3 regions of the Streptomyces sp. AgN23 genome follow, and region 2 is predicted to be linked to each of the others. Evidence: riboswitches for the same ligand, from Rfam matches in the RefSeq annotation. Region 2 holds a riboswitch; each other region holds the start of a gene.
The links. Region 2 has a riboswitch for thiamine pyrophosphate ahead of thiC (phosphomethylpyrimidine synthase ThiC). Riboswitches for the same ligand answer to the same signal wherever they lie in the genome.
Positions count from the first base shown of each region.

Region 1: linked by a shared signal. The riboswitch ahead of thiO (glycine oxidase ThiO) and the one ahead of thiC (phosphomethylpyrimidine synthase ThiC) in region 2 are both predicted to bind thiamine pyrophosphate.
Region 3: linked by a shared signal. The riboswitch ahead of AS97_RS32105 (thiamine ABC transporter substrate-binding protein) and the one ahead of thiC (phosphomethylpyrimidine synthase ThiC) in region 2 are both predicted to bind thiamine pyrophosphate.

Region 1 is NZ_CP007153.1:3,300,807-3,305,353, reverse strand. Features, by position in the region: gene AS97_RS14480 (thiazole synthase) at 73-954, opposite strand; gene thiS (sulfur carrier protein ThiS) at 962-1,162, opposite strand; gene thiO (glycine oxidase ThiO) at 1,159-2,346, opposite strand; TPP riboswitch at 2,404-2,517, opposite strand; gene AS97_RS14465 (FAD-dependent oxidoreductase) at 2,870-4,051, shown strand; gene AS97_RS14460 (Rv2175c family DNA-binding protein) at 4,155-4,520, shown strand.
Region 2 is NZ_CP007153.1:5,438,697-5,443,243, forward strand. Features, by position in the region: gene AS97_RS23355 (serine hydrolase domain-containing protein) at 1-215, shown strand, start outside; gene thiC (phosphomethylpyrimidine synthase ThiC) at 376-2,139, opposite strand; TPP riboswitch at 2,132-2,248, opposite strand; gene AS97_RS23365 (YibE/F family protein) at 2,320-3,747, shown strand; gene AS97_RS23370 (SsgA family sporulation/cell division regulator) at 3,925-4,362, opposite strand.
Region 3 is NZ_CP007153.1:7,351,759-7,356,305, reverse strand. Features, by position in the region: gene AS97_RS32110 (iron ABC transporter permease) at 1-896, opposite strand, end outside; gene AS97_RS32105 (thiamine ABC transporter substrate-binding protein) at 989-2,062, opposite strand; TPP riboswitch at 2,058-2,162, opposite strand; gene rlmN (23S rRNA (adenine(2503)-C(2))-methyltransferase RlmN) at 2,236-3,342, opposite strand; gene AS97_RS32095 (phosphatidate cytidylyltransferase) at 3,415-4,547, opposite strand, start outside.

The DNA of each region.
Region 1 (4,547 bases), 2.1 Mb from region 2:
GGGTGAGGAGCGGGGCCCCGGCGGGGGCCGGGCTCGGACGCGAGGCCGGCGGATGCCGTGCCCGGACAGGGCCTAGCCGAACGCCGGGCGCTCGGGGTCCAGAGCCGCCAGGCCCTCGGCCGGGCTCGACGCCTCGGCGAAGTGGCGGCGCGGGATCCGGCCCGCCCGGTGGGCCAGCCGGCCCGCCTCCACCGCGTGCCGCATCGCCCGCGCCATCAGCTCCGGCTCCTGGGCCCGGGTGACGGCCGAGGCGAGCATCACCGCCGCGCACCCCAGCTCCATGGCCAGGGCGGCGTCCGATGCCGTCCCCGCGCCGGCGTCCAGGATCACCGGCACGGTGGCGCGCTCGGTGATCAGCTGGAAGTTGTGCGGATTGCGGATGCCGAGACCGGAGCCGATCGGGGAGCCGAGCGGCATGATCGCGGCGCAGCCGACGTCCTCCAGCTTCCGGGCCAGGATCGGGTCGTCATTGGTGTACGGGAGGACCGTGAACCCGTCGTCGACCAGCGTCTCCGCGGCGTCCAGCAGTTCGATCGGGTCGGGGAGCAGGGTGCGCTCGTCGGCGACCACCTCCAGCTTGACCCAGTCCGTGCCCAGGGCCTCCCGGGCGAGGCGGGCGGTGAGCACGGCCTCACCGGCGGTGAAACACCCGGCGGTGTTGGGGAGCGGGCGGATGTTGTGCCGGTTGAGCACGGAGAGCACCGAGCCCTGCACCGTGGGGTCGAGCCGCCGCATCGCGACGGTCGTCAACTCGGTGCCGGAGGCCAGCAGCGAGCGCTCCAGGATGTCCAGGCTGGGAGCGCCGCCGGTGCCCATGATCAGACGGGAGCCGAAGTCGGTCCCGGCGATGGTGAGCGGGTCGGGGGCGGCGAGGGGCGCCCGGCCCGGGGCGTTCGGGGTGGTCGTGGCGGTGGTGACGGGTGTGGTGGTCGTGGTGGTCGTGGTGGGAGCCATGGGTGGATCAGCCTCCTTGGACCGCGGTGAGGACCTCGACGCGATCACCGTCGCCGAGCGGGGTCGCGGGCCATTGGGTGCGTGGGACGACCGTCTCGTTGACGGCGGCGGCGACGCCCGAGGGCGCCTGGGTGAGGGTCGCGACAACCCGGTCGAGGGTGGTCCCGTCCGGGACCTCGCGGGGTTCGCCGTTGACGGAGACGGTCATGGGTGCTGCTCCTGTGCTGGGGAGGGGGTGGCTGCGGGGGCCGCGAAGCGCCGCGGGGTGAACGGCCGGGCCTCCGGCGGGAGTTCTCCGCTCGTCAGCGCCTCGGCCATGACATCGCCGGTGATCGGGGTGAGCAGGACGCCGTTGCGGTGGTGGCCGGTGGCCAGCAGCAGCCCCGGCAGCGCGGTCGGGCCGAGCATCGGGGCGTTGTCGGGGGAGCCGGGGCGCAGCCCGGCACACGTCTCCACCAGCGGCAGTTCGGTGATGCCGGGCACCACCTCATGGGCGTCCCGCAGCAGTTCGTACACCCCGCCCGCGGTGACCGTGGTGTCCCAGCCCAGCTCCTCGCTGGTCGCGCCGATGACCAGCTCGCCGTTCTCGCGCGGCACCAGGTAGACCGGCCCGCCGCGCACCACGGCCCGTACGGTCCGGGAGAGGAACGGCGCGTACCGCTCGGGTACCGACAGCCGCAGCACTTGCCCCTTGACGGGTCGTACGGGCGGCAGGACGTCGTCGGGGACGCCCGCGAGCCGTCCGCTGAGGCTGCCGGCGGCCAGTACGGTCCGCTCGGCGGTCAGGCGCGTGCTCCCGGTCAGCTCGATCCCGGTGGCGCGGTCGCCGTCCAGCAGCAGCCGCTCCGCGCGGGCGCGGTGGAAGGCGACCCCGGCCCGCTCGCACGCGGTGAGCAGCGCCGCGGTCAGCCGCCGCGGGTCGACCTGGTTGTCGCCGGAGACCCGCAGCCCGCCGTGTACGCCCGGTGCGAGCATCGGTTCCAGGCGGCGGCATTCACGCCCCGTCAGCCACTCGGACTCCAGCCCGAGCCCCTGCTGGAACGTGTGGAGCTCGCGCAGCTGGGCGCGGTCGTCGGCGTCGAACGCCACGGCGAGCGTGCCGCACGCGCGGTGTCCCACGTCCTGGCCGCTCGCCTCCTCCAGCTCGGCCACGAAGTCCGGATAGCGGCGCGCGGAGGCCATGTTGAGCCCGAGCAGGGTCTGCTCGCCGTAATGAAGCTCGGTGACGGCGGCCAGCATCCCGGCCGCGACCCAGGCGGCTCCCCGGCCGGGCGCCGGGTCGGCGAGGGCGGTGCGCAGCCCCCGCTGGGCCGCCCGCCAGGCCGTGACCAGCCCGATGATGCCGCCCCCGATGACGAGGGCGTCGTAGCGCCCGTCGGGCGGTCCGCCCACGGATGGTCGGCCGTCAAGCCCTGAGGTGTGTGGTCGGTCGTCGTGACCTGGTGCGTGCGTGGACACGCTGCCCCTCCCTTCGCCGGCATGACCCGGATCAGGTTCGTACGGTCGGAGGCCGTTTCAGCTTCCCTCTCAGCCCGGTACGTCCGGGCTCCCGCGAGTGCTCTGTCCCGCCACCCTAGTACGAGCCCCGAACCCCCCGAAAGCCCAGCCACCCGCCGCGATCCAGCCCCTCCGGCGTGTGAGGAGCGGGGTCCGGGGCGGAGCCCCGGCGGGGGCCGAGGGGGCGGAGCCCCTTCGGTTCGGGAAGGGGCGGGGTGGGGGAGGACCACCCGCCGAAGGCGCCCACCGACCCGCACTCCCATCCACCGCCCCCTCCTCTCTGTGCCCGAGATCTCCCTTCGCCCTCTGCGGTCCGCCCCACCAGCCGCAATACAGTGATCGTGTGAGCGATGAGACGACGACGAAGCCGTCCTCGAGCGGCGGCGGCGAACAGCGGGTGGTGATCGTCGGAGCGGGCATGGCGGGGGTGCAGACCGCCGTCGCGCTGCGCGAACAGGGCTGGACGGGGGAGATCGTCCTGCTGGGCGCGGAGACCCACCAGCCCTACGACCGGCCGCCGCTGTCCAAGGCCGTGCTGCTCGGCAAGGCCGAGGGATCGACGCTCGACGTGGACTTCGCCGGGCTCGGCATCGCGCTGCGGCTCGGCGTCCAGGTGACCGGGCTCCGCACGGACGAGCGGCTCGTCGAGACCGCGACCGGACAGCTCCCGTACGACGTCCTGGTGATCGCCACCGGCGCCGAGCCGGTCCCGCTGCCGGGCAGCGAGGGCGTGCCCGGCGTCCATCTGCTGCGCACCCTGGACGACGCGGTGCGGCTGCGCCCGGTGCTCGCCCGGCAGCGCGAGATCGCGGTCGTGGGGGCGGGCTGGATCGGGGCGGAGTTCGCCACGGCGGCGCGCGAGGCGGGCTGCGCCGTGACCGTCGTCGAGGCCGCGGACCGGCCGCTGGCGGGCGCCCTGCCGGCCGAGGTCGCGGCCCCCATGGCGGCCTGGTACGAGGACTACGGCGCCCGGCTGGTGACCGGCGCCCGGGTGGCCGCCGTGGACGAGAGCGGGCTGGTGCTCGGCGACGGCACCCGGCTGCGGGCGGGCGCGGTGGTGGTCGGGATCGGGGCCCGGCCGGCCACGGACTGGCTCGCGGGCTCGGGCGTGGAGCTGGCCGAGGACCGCTCCGTCGCCGCCGACGACCGGCTGCGGGCCTCGGCGCCGGACGTCTACGCGGTCGGCGACTGCGCCTCCTTCCCGTCCGCCCGCTACGGCACGCGGCTGCTGGTGCACCACTGGGACAACGCGCTGCAGGGGCCGCGCACCGTGGCCGCCAACGTGGTCGGGAGCCGGACGGCCGCCCACTTCCCCGGCGCGGTCTACGACCCGGTGCCCTACTTCTGGTCCGAGCAGTTCGGGCGCTTCGTGCAGTACGCCGGGCACCATTCGGGGGCCGACGAACTGGTCTGGCGCGGCGATCCGGCCGGTGCCGCGTGGTCGGTGTGCTGGCTGCGCGAGGGCGCCCTGGTCGCCCTGCTGGCCGTCGGCCGTCCGCGCGATCTGGCCCAGGGGCGCAAGCTGATCGAGCGCGGCGCCCGGCTGGACCGGACGCGGGCCGAGGACCCGTCGGTGCCGCTGAAGTCGGCCGTCCGCTGACCGGCCGGCCGGTCAGCGGACGGGGTGTCCGGGGCGGGCCGAAGCGGCCCGCGCGGCGGGCGCCCGGCTACCCACTGTCAGTCCCAGATGGCAGGCTTGTTCCGTGACCGAGATTGACGCAAAGATCGATGCTCTCGTCCCCGCCTGGCTCACCCTCCCCGACGTCGCCGAGCGACTCGGTGTCGAGGTGACGCGCGTCCGGCAGCTGGTCAAGGAGGGCCAGCTGATCGCGGTGCGCCGTGGCGAGAACAGGGTGCTTCAGGTGCCCGAGGAGTTCATCGTCGACGGAAAGGTCGTCAAGGGCCTCGTGGGGACCTTGACGCTGTTGAAGGACGACGGCTTCAGTGACGAAGAGATGCTGGAGTGGCTCTTCACCCCCGACCCGAGCCTGCCCGGCACCCCGGCACGGGCCCTGGGCGAGAATCGCGGTACGGAAGTGAAGCGGCGCGCGCAGGCGCTCGCCGTCTGACGCCGCTCCCGCCCAGCCTTCCGCTGC
Region 2 (4,547 bases):
TGGACGGCACCCCGGCCCGCTACAGCCTCGGCCTGCAGAAGGCCACGGTCAACGGCGTGACGTTCTGGGGAAAGACCGGCGAGGGATACGGCTACCGCACCCGCATGTTCGCCACTCGCGACCAGACGCTCCGCTTCGTCCTCTCCTACGCCCCGACGCCACTGACCACCCAGGAGGAGATGACCAACCGAGTCGTCGCCGTACTCACCGCGTGAACCACCGAGTGGCCCGCGCTCCGACCGCCTCAAAGGGCGGCACGGAGCACGGACCAACGCTCGAAGGGATGTTTCACGTGAAACGGGCCAACGGGAAGAAGAGGAAAGCGCCCCCGTCAGCTGTACAGCGGCGCCGTACGGCCCCTATCCCCAGTCCGCCTCAGTCCGCGATCGGCAGATAGACGCGGTTGCCCGCCTCGGCGAACTCCTTTGACTTCTGGGCCATACCGGCCTCCGCCTCCGCCGCGTCCATCGCGCCGCCGTGTTCGCGGCGGATGTCTTGGGAGATCTTCATCGAGCAGAACCTGGGCCCGCACATCGAGCAGAAGTGTGCCGTCTTGGCCGGTTCCGCAGGGAGGGTCTCGTCGTGGAAGGAGCGGGCCGTGTCCGGGTCGAGGGCCAGATTGAACTGGTCCTCCCAGCGGAATTCGAAGCGCGCGTCGGAGAGCGCGTCATCCCATGCCTGGGCGTCCGGATGGCCCTTGGCCAGGTCGGCCGCGTGGGCGGCGATCTTGTAGGTGATCACGCCGGTCTTGACGTCATCGCGGTCCGGCAGGCCCAGATGCTCCTTGGGGGTGACGTAGCAGAGCATCGCCGTACCCCACCAGGCGATCATCGCGGCACCGATGCCCGAGGTGATGTGGTCATAGGCGGGGGCGATATCGGTGGTGAGGGGGCCCAGGGTGTAGAAGGGGGCCTCTTCGCAGATCTCCTGCTGGAGGTCGACATTCTCCTTGATCTTGTGCATCGGGACATGGCCCGGGCCCTCGATCATGGTCTGGACGCCGTGCTCCTTGGCGATCCGGTTGAGCTCGCCGAGCGTGCGCAACTCCGCGAACTGCGCCTCGTCATTGGCGTCGGCGATCGACCCGGGGCGCAGTCCGTCGCCCAGCGAGTAGGTGACGTCGTACGCCGCGAGGATCTCGCACAGCTCCTCGAAGTGGGTGTAGAGGAAGGACTCCTGGTGGTGGGCGAGGCACCACGCCGCCATGATGGAGCCGCCGCGGGAGACGATGCCGGTCTTGCGGCGGGCGGTCAGGGGGACGTACGGCAGGCGGACGCCGGCGTGGACGGTCATGTAGTCGACGCCCTGCTCGGCCTGTTCGATGACCGTGTCCTTGTAGATCTCCCAGGTCAGCTCCTCGGCCCTGCCGTCGACCTTCTCCAGCGCCTGATAGAGCGGCACCGTGCCGATGGGGACCGGGGAGTTGCGCAGCACCCATTCGCGGGTGGTGTGAATGTTGCGGCCGGTCGAGAGGTCCATGACCGTGTCGGCACCCCAGCGGGTCGCCCAGGTCATCTTCTCGACCTCCTCCTCGATGGAGGAGGTGACGGCCGAGTTGCCGATATTGGCGTTGACCTTCACCAGGAACCGCTTGCCGATGATCATCGGCTCGATCTCCGGGTGGTTGACATTGGCCGGGAGGACGGCGCGGCCTGCCGCGATCTCCTCCCGGACCACCTCGGGGGAGACGTTCTCGCGGATCGCGACGTACTCCATCTCCGCCGTGATCTCGCCCCGCCGCGCATAGGCGAGTTGGGTCACGGGGACGCCCGCGCGACCGCGCCGCGGCTGGCGTGGGCGGCCGGGGAAGACCGCGTCGAGGTTGCGCAGCCCCCCGCGGGGCGAGGTGTGCTTGATCCCGTCGTCCTCGGGGCGGACGGGGCGACCCTCGTACTCCTCCGTGTCGCCGCGGGCGACGATCCAGTTCTGCCGCAGCGGCGCCAGGCCGCGGCGGACATCCGTCTCGATGGTGGGGTCGGTGTACGGGCCGGATGTGTCGTACAGCGTCACGTCCTGGCCATTGGTGAGGTGCACTCGGCGGACCGGGACGTGAAGGTCCGGGCGCGAGCCCGCGATATATCCCTTATGCCAGCCGAATTCGGCGTTCTCGGCGCGCGATGATGCATCCTGCTGAGTCATGAGACCCACTCCCTACGCCGGCATTACCCGGTAACAGGTTCAGCGGTCGGCGCAGCTACAGCGTCAGCGCCCTCTCAGCCCGGTGCTCCGAGCTCCCGCGATTGCAAAGGTTCGTGCCCACGCTAACGGTTTATCCACAGTGCTGAACAGGGGGCCCACTCCTCTTGCGATGATGCGACCGTGACCGCCATCCAGCAGGACCACCCGCCCGAGCAGCCCCACCCCTCCGATCAGGCGCACGACCACGGCCACGGCCATTCCCACGGCCACTCGCACGGTCATGGCCCCGCCGCACCCGTCTCCGCCCGCCTCCGCAAGATCATCGCGGCGGTGCTCATCCCCTTCGCGGTCGCCGTCGTCGCAGGTCTGATCGTGCTCTGGCCGGGCGGCACGCCCGACCACAAGGCGAGCGGCCGCAGCGGTCTCGGCTTCGACCAGCAGACCGTCGCCGGACGGGTGGTGAAGGTCGAGGAGGTGAACTGTGCGGACGTCAACGCCCAGCCGCAGGCGCCCACCGAGCCCGGCCAGGACAGCACCGTCCAGAACGGCGCCCCCGGGCAGGGCGGGAAGAAGAGCGTCTGCGAGAAGGCCACCATCGAGGTCACCTCGGGCAAGGACAAAGGTCGTACCTTCCCCGAAATCATCCAGCCCAACGCCTCGCGTCAGTTCAGCGCCGGGCAGGAGCTGAAGCTGGCGTACGCCCCCAAGGCGCCCAAGGACCTGCAGTACTCCGTGTCCGACGTCGACCGGTCGATGCCGATGGCGCTGCTGGCGGGGCTGTTCGCGCTCGCCGTCGTGGTGGTGGGGCGGCTGCGCGGGGTGTTCGCGCTGGTGGCGCTGGCGATCAGCTTCGGGGTGCTGACGCTGTTCATCCTCCCGGCGATACTCCAGGGTTCCAATCCGCTGGTGGTCGCGGTCGTCGGGGGCAGCGCGATCATGCTTCTCGCGCTCTATATGTGCCATGGGCTGACGGCCCGTACATCGGTCGCCGTGCTCGGCACGCTGGTGTCACTGCTGCTGATCGGAGTGCTGGGCTCGCTGTTCATCGCCTGGGCGAGCCTGACCGGCAATACGGACGACCAGACCGGTCTTGTGCACGGCCTCTATCCGAACATCGAGATACGCGGGCTGCTGCTGGCGGGCGTGATCATCGGCTCGCTGGGCGTGCTGGACGATGTGACGGTCACCCAGACCTCGGCGGTGTGGGAGCTGAGGGCCGCGGACCCGGCCGTGTCCCGGCGCAGGCTTTACGGGGCGGCGATGCGGATCGGGCGGGACCACATCGCCTCCGTCGTGAACACGCTGGTGCTGGCGTACGCGGGCGCGTCGCTTCCGCTGCTGCTGCTGTTCTCCATCGCGGACACCGGTGTGGGCACGGTCGCCACGAGCGAGATCGTCGCGGAGGAGATCGTACGGACGCTGGTGGGCAGCATCGGGCTCGTCGCCTCGGTGCCGGTGACCACGGCGCTGGCCGTGCTCGTGGTCTCCGCGGACCGCGCCCCGGCGGCGGATGGCGGCGCGGAGCGGGGGGCCGACACGGGCGGCGCCCAGGCGGCCCGGACCGGCCGGGGCGGACGCGGGCGGCGGCGCCGGGCCAAGACGCGCTGAGCGGCCGGGCGACGGCACGACGAGCCGCCGGGCGGAGGCACGACGAGCCGCTGAGCGACGAGGGCCTCAGCCCCCGGGCGCGCCGTCCGGGCTGTTCGGTGGCCCGGACGGTTCGGTGATGGCGGACGGTTCGGCCGCGGCACACCGGCCGTCGGCCCGCCGCCGCGTATCCGCCCCTCAGCCCGCGTACCGGTCCTCGGCCAGGATGCGGTGGAGTTCGGCGTCGAGATCGCCGACCGGATCGCAGGCCGCCGGCTCCTGGCCGAAAGGCACCACCCGGTCCGTCCTATCGAGGAAGGCCACCAGAGGGGCGGCCCCGGCCCGGAACAGGGCCCGTTCACAGCCGACTTGGAGTCTGATGAAGACGTCCGAGAGCCCCTCGGGGGAGGCCGGAGCGATACGCACATCCCCCTCACCGGTGGGTCTGCTCAGCCCGTCCAACAGCAGCTCCCGCGCGAAGGCCCAGCTCACCGGCGCGTCGCCGGGCAGATGGAAGGTGATCTCGACGGCATAGGGGTCGCTGCTGTCGTAGGACAGCTCGACCGGGATCCGGAAGGAGAGATCCTGCGAGACCAGGAAGGTCATCGTCACTTCCGCCTGAACTGTGTCACGCATGTCACGCATCGTTCGCCGCCCCGGGTTGTTTGCGCATGGCCGACTCTGGAGCGTAGCGACTCGATTGCTGTGCGGAGTCGGTTTGCCTCGTGTGAGGGAACGAAAATGGCCAGTGTTGCCATGGGGAGGCCCGCGGGGCCGGACGACGTGGGCCCGGTGGGCGGGAGATCGGGGCCGGCGCACCG
Region 3 (4,547 bases), 1.9 Mb from region 2:
CGTTCCACCAGCACCGCGAGCGGTGTCACGATCAGCAGCACGACCACCGCCAGCACGCCCCACAGCAGCGCCCACTGGGCCGGGCCGCTCGGCCGGCGCGCCGTGCGGCCGGGGTCGACGAGCCGCAGGGCGCTCTCCCGGCGCCTTACGGTCCACGCGTGCAGGGCCAACACCGCAGCGACCGCGGCGAACTGGACGAGGGTGAGCACCGCGGCCGTGGGCAGGTCGAGCAACTGCGCGGTCTCCCGGTAGATCGCCACCTCAAGGGTGGCGTAGCGGGGGCCGCCGAGGATCTGGATCACGCCGAAGGAGGTGAAGGTGAACAGGAACACCATCAGCGCGGCGGCGGCCACGGCGGGCGCCAGCGCGGGCAGCGTCACCCGGCGCCAGGCCGACAGCCGGCTCGCGCCGAGCACCCGCGCGGCCTCCTCCTGCCGCGGGTCGAGCTGGGCCCACAGCCCGCCGACGGTCCTGACGACGACCGCGTAGTTGAAGAAGACATGGGCCAGGAGGATCGCCCAGACGGAGGTGTCGAGCCGCATCCCCCACAGCTCGTCCAGCAGCCCGCCCCGGCCGAGCAGGGCCAGGAAGGCGGATCCGGCGACGACGGTCGGCAGGACGAACGGCACGGTCACCACGGCCCGCAGCAGCCCCTTGCCGGGGAAGTCGAAGCGGGCGAAGACATAGGCGCCGGGCAGCGCGACCGCGAGCGTGAGGGCGGTCGACGCGACCGCCTGCCAGCAGGTGAACCACAGGACGTCCAGCGTCGCCGGATCGGTCACCACCTCGGCGATCCGGCCGAACCGCCACTGCCCGCCGACGCGCAGCCCCCGGGCGACGATGGAGGCCACGGGATAGGCGAAGAAAACCGCGAAAAAGGCGAGCGGCACCGCCATCAGAGCGAGCCGGAGGGCGAGCGCGCGACGGCCGCCGACTGCCCTGTCGGCCTTACGGTGGCCGTCGGCCGCCTTACGGTTCTCGCGGGGCTCTACAGGACCAGCGAGGACCATGTCTTGACCCACGGCTCACGGTTCTTGGCGATCTTCTGCGGCGCCAGGGTGGCCGAGTCGGCGATCCTGGTCCCGTATCGGGTGAACAGCTCCGGCAACTTGGCGTCCTCGCGCGCCGGGTTGACGTACATGTTCAGCGGGACGTCCTCCTGGAACCGCTTGCTCAGCAGGAAGTCCAGCAGCGCCTTGCCGCCCTTGGTGTTGCCCGCGCCGTTCAGCAGCCCGGCGAACTCCACCTGCCGGAAACAGGTGCCCGTCGCCACCCCGGTGGGCGCCTTGGCGGGCTTGGTCTTGGCGTCGGCCACCTCGGCGGGCGGGCTCGATGCGTAGGAGACGACGAGCGGCCGGTCGCCCTTGCCGCCGCCGGCCGAGCCGGAGAACCGGTCGTAATACGCCTGCTCCCAGCCGTCGACGACCTCGACACCGTTGGCCCGCAGCTTCTTCCAGTAGCCCTTCCAGCCGTCGTCGCCGTACTTGGCGGCCGTGGCGAGGAGGAAGCCGAGACCGGGGGACGAGGTGGCCGCGTTCTCGGTGACGAGGAGGTTCTTGTAGGCGGGCTTGGTCAGATCCTCCAGCGTCCGGGGCGGCGCCAGCTTCTTGTCGGCGAAGTACTTACGGTCGTAGTTGACACATATGTCGCCGAAGTCGACGGGGGTGACACGGTGCTCGGCCCGGTCGAGCTGAAGGGCCGCCGGGACCTTGTCGAGGCCCTTGGCCGTGTAGGGGGTGAACAGGTCGTTGTCGAGCGCCCGGGAGAGCAGGGTGTTGTCGACGCCGAAGAACACATCGCCCTGGGCATGGCCCTTGGACAGGATCGCCTGGTTGACGGCGGCTCCGGCGTCGCCCCCGGCCTGCACCCGCACCTTGTAGCCGGTCTCCTTGGTGAACTCCTTGAGGACCGCCTTGGATGCCGCGAACGAGTCATGCGTGACCAGGGTGACCGTCTTGGAGCCCGTGCCGCTCTGGGAATCCTCGCCGCAACCGACGAGCGCGCCCAGGGCCAGTGAGCCGAGGAGGGCGGCTGAGATGGCAAGCCGAAGCTGGCTGTTCATGGTGATGCTGACTCCCTACGCCGGTATGACCCGGATCAGGTCCGAGGGTCTGCGGCTGTGCCGCACTCTCAGCGCTCTGAGCGCTCCCCTGTCGGAATGTTCATTTGTACGGATGTTCAGTTTTACGACGATCGCCTGATGCGGCGATGTCCAGGCACCGTATCAGCCGGTCCTCAGCGCTCCGAAGCCGCCAGCTGCCCGCAGGCCCCGTCGATCTCCTGGCCACGGGTGTCCCGGACGGTCACCGGCACCCCGTGGGCTTCCAGGGCCGCCACGAACGCCTTCTCGTCCTCGGGCCGGGACGCCGTCCACTTGGAGCCGGGCGTCGGGTTCAGCGGAATGAGGTTCACATGCACCCGGCGGCCCTTGAGCAGCCGACCGAGCAGATCGGCGCGCCACGCCTGGTCGTTGATGTCCTTGATCAGCGCGTACTCGATGGAGACCCGGCGACCGGACTTCTCCGCGTACTCCCACGCGGCGTCCAGGACTTCGCGCACCTTCCAGCGGGTGTTCACCGGCACGAGGGTGTCGCGCAGCTCGTCGTCGGGGGCGTGCAGCGACACCGCGAGCCGGCACTTGAACCCCTCGTCGGCGAAGCGCAGCATCGCCGGAACGAGGCCGACGGTGGAGACGGTGATGCCGCGCTGCGAGAGGCCGAGGCCGTCGGGCTCGGGGTCGGTGAGCCGGCGGATGGCGCCGACGACACGGTTGTAGTTGGCCAGCGGCTCGCCCATCCCCATGAAGACGATGTTGGACAGCCGGGCCGGGCCGCCGGGGATCTCGCCGTCGCGGAGGGCCCGCATACCGTCGACGATCTGATGCACGATCTCGGCGGTGGACAGATTGCGGTCCAGCCCCGCCTGGCCGGTGGCGCAGAACGGGCAGTTCATCCCGCAACCCGCCTGTGAGCTGATGCACATGGTCACCCGGTCCGGGTAGCGCATCAGCACGGACTCCACGAGCGTGCCGTCGAAGAGCCGCCACAGGGTCTTGCGCGTGGTGTCGTCGTCACAGCTGATGTGGCGCACCACGTTCATCAGCTCCGGCAGCAGCCCGGCGGCCAGCTTCTCGCGCGCGGCCGCCGGTATGTCGCTCCACTGTGCGGGGTCGTCGACATAGCGCGCGAAGTAGTGACGCGACACCTGACTGGCCCGGAAGGGCTTCTCCCCGAGGGCGGCGACGGCCTCCCGGCGCTCGGCGGGTGTGAGGTCGGCAAGATGCCGCGGGGGCTTCTTGGCCCCACGCGGCGCGACGAAGGTCAGTTCTCCGGGCTTAGGCATGGTTCACCCAGTGTCGCAGACGTACGAAGGGCCCCGCGCCATGTGTGGCGCGGGGCCCGTGGGCCGGCGTCGTCAGCCGCCGCCCACGAAGATCACCAGCAGCAGCCACACCACCGGCGCGGTGGGCAGCAGCGAGTCGAGCCGGTCCATGATCCCGCCATGGCCGGGCAGCAGCTTGCCCATGTCCTTGATGCCGAGGTCCCGCTTGATCATGGACTCGCCCAGGTCACCGAGGGTCGCGCTGACCGCGACGGCGAAGCCGAGCAGCAGGCCCTGCCACCAGACGCCGTCGTCGATGAGGTACTGCATGCACAGCGCGCCCGCGACCATCGCGAAGGTCACCGCGCCCAGCAGCCCCTCGCGGGTCTTGCCGGGGCTGATCCGCGGTGCCAGCGGATGCTTGCCGAAGCGCCAGCCCACCGCGTACGCCCCCGTGTCGCTGACCACGGTCAGCAGCAGGAAGGTGAGGACCCGCCACGGGCCGTCCTCGGTGTCCAGCATGAGCGCCACGAAGGTGGCCAGGAACGGCACGTAGAAGGCGGCGAAGACGCCCGCGGTGACATCCCTGAGGTAGTTGTCGGGCGGTTCGGTCATCCGCCAGACCAGCACCGCGAGCGCCGTGAGCGCCACCGCCACCACCGCGCCCTGGGCACCGCGCACATAGCCCGCGACGATCATGGCGACTCCGCCGACCGCGAGCGGCACCAGGGGGACCCGGATGTCCTTGCGCTCGGCCAGCCGCGAGGTCAGCTCCCAGAGCCCCACCACCACCGCGACCGCTACCACGCCGACGAACACGGGCTTGTAGATGAAGAGCGAGGCCACGATGATCACGCCGAGGCCGATGCCCACCCCTATCGCGGCGCGCAGATTACGGCCCGCGCTCTTCTTCCCCTGCCCGGCACCGGTGCCACGCACGCCGCCGTCTGCGGAGGCGGGGTCGGGCGCGGGGTCGGGGGGCGTCGGCTGGCGTCCGGCGGGCTGCCGGGGTCCGGGCTGCGGCTCCCGCTCGTCGCGGAAGAGGGGGCCGCTCAGCCGAGCGGCCCCCCGGTCACGGTCGGCGGCCTCGCCGGAGTCGCCGCCGCCTGCGTGGGGCACGGTGGGCATGGGGCGAGTCTGCGCCGCTTCACCCACCTCGTGCGCGGGACCCGCCGAAGAAGGCGCCGCCACCCAGCCGTAGCCGGGGGAGGTGCCCTGACCGCCCG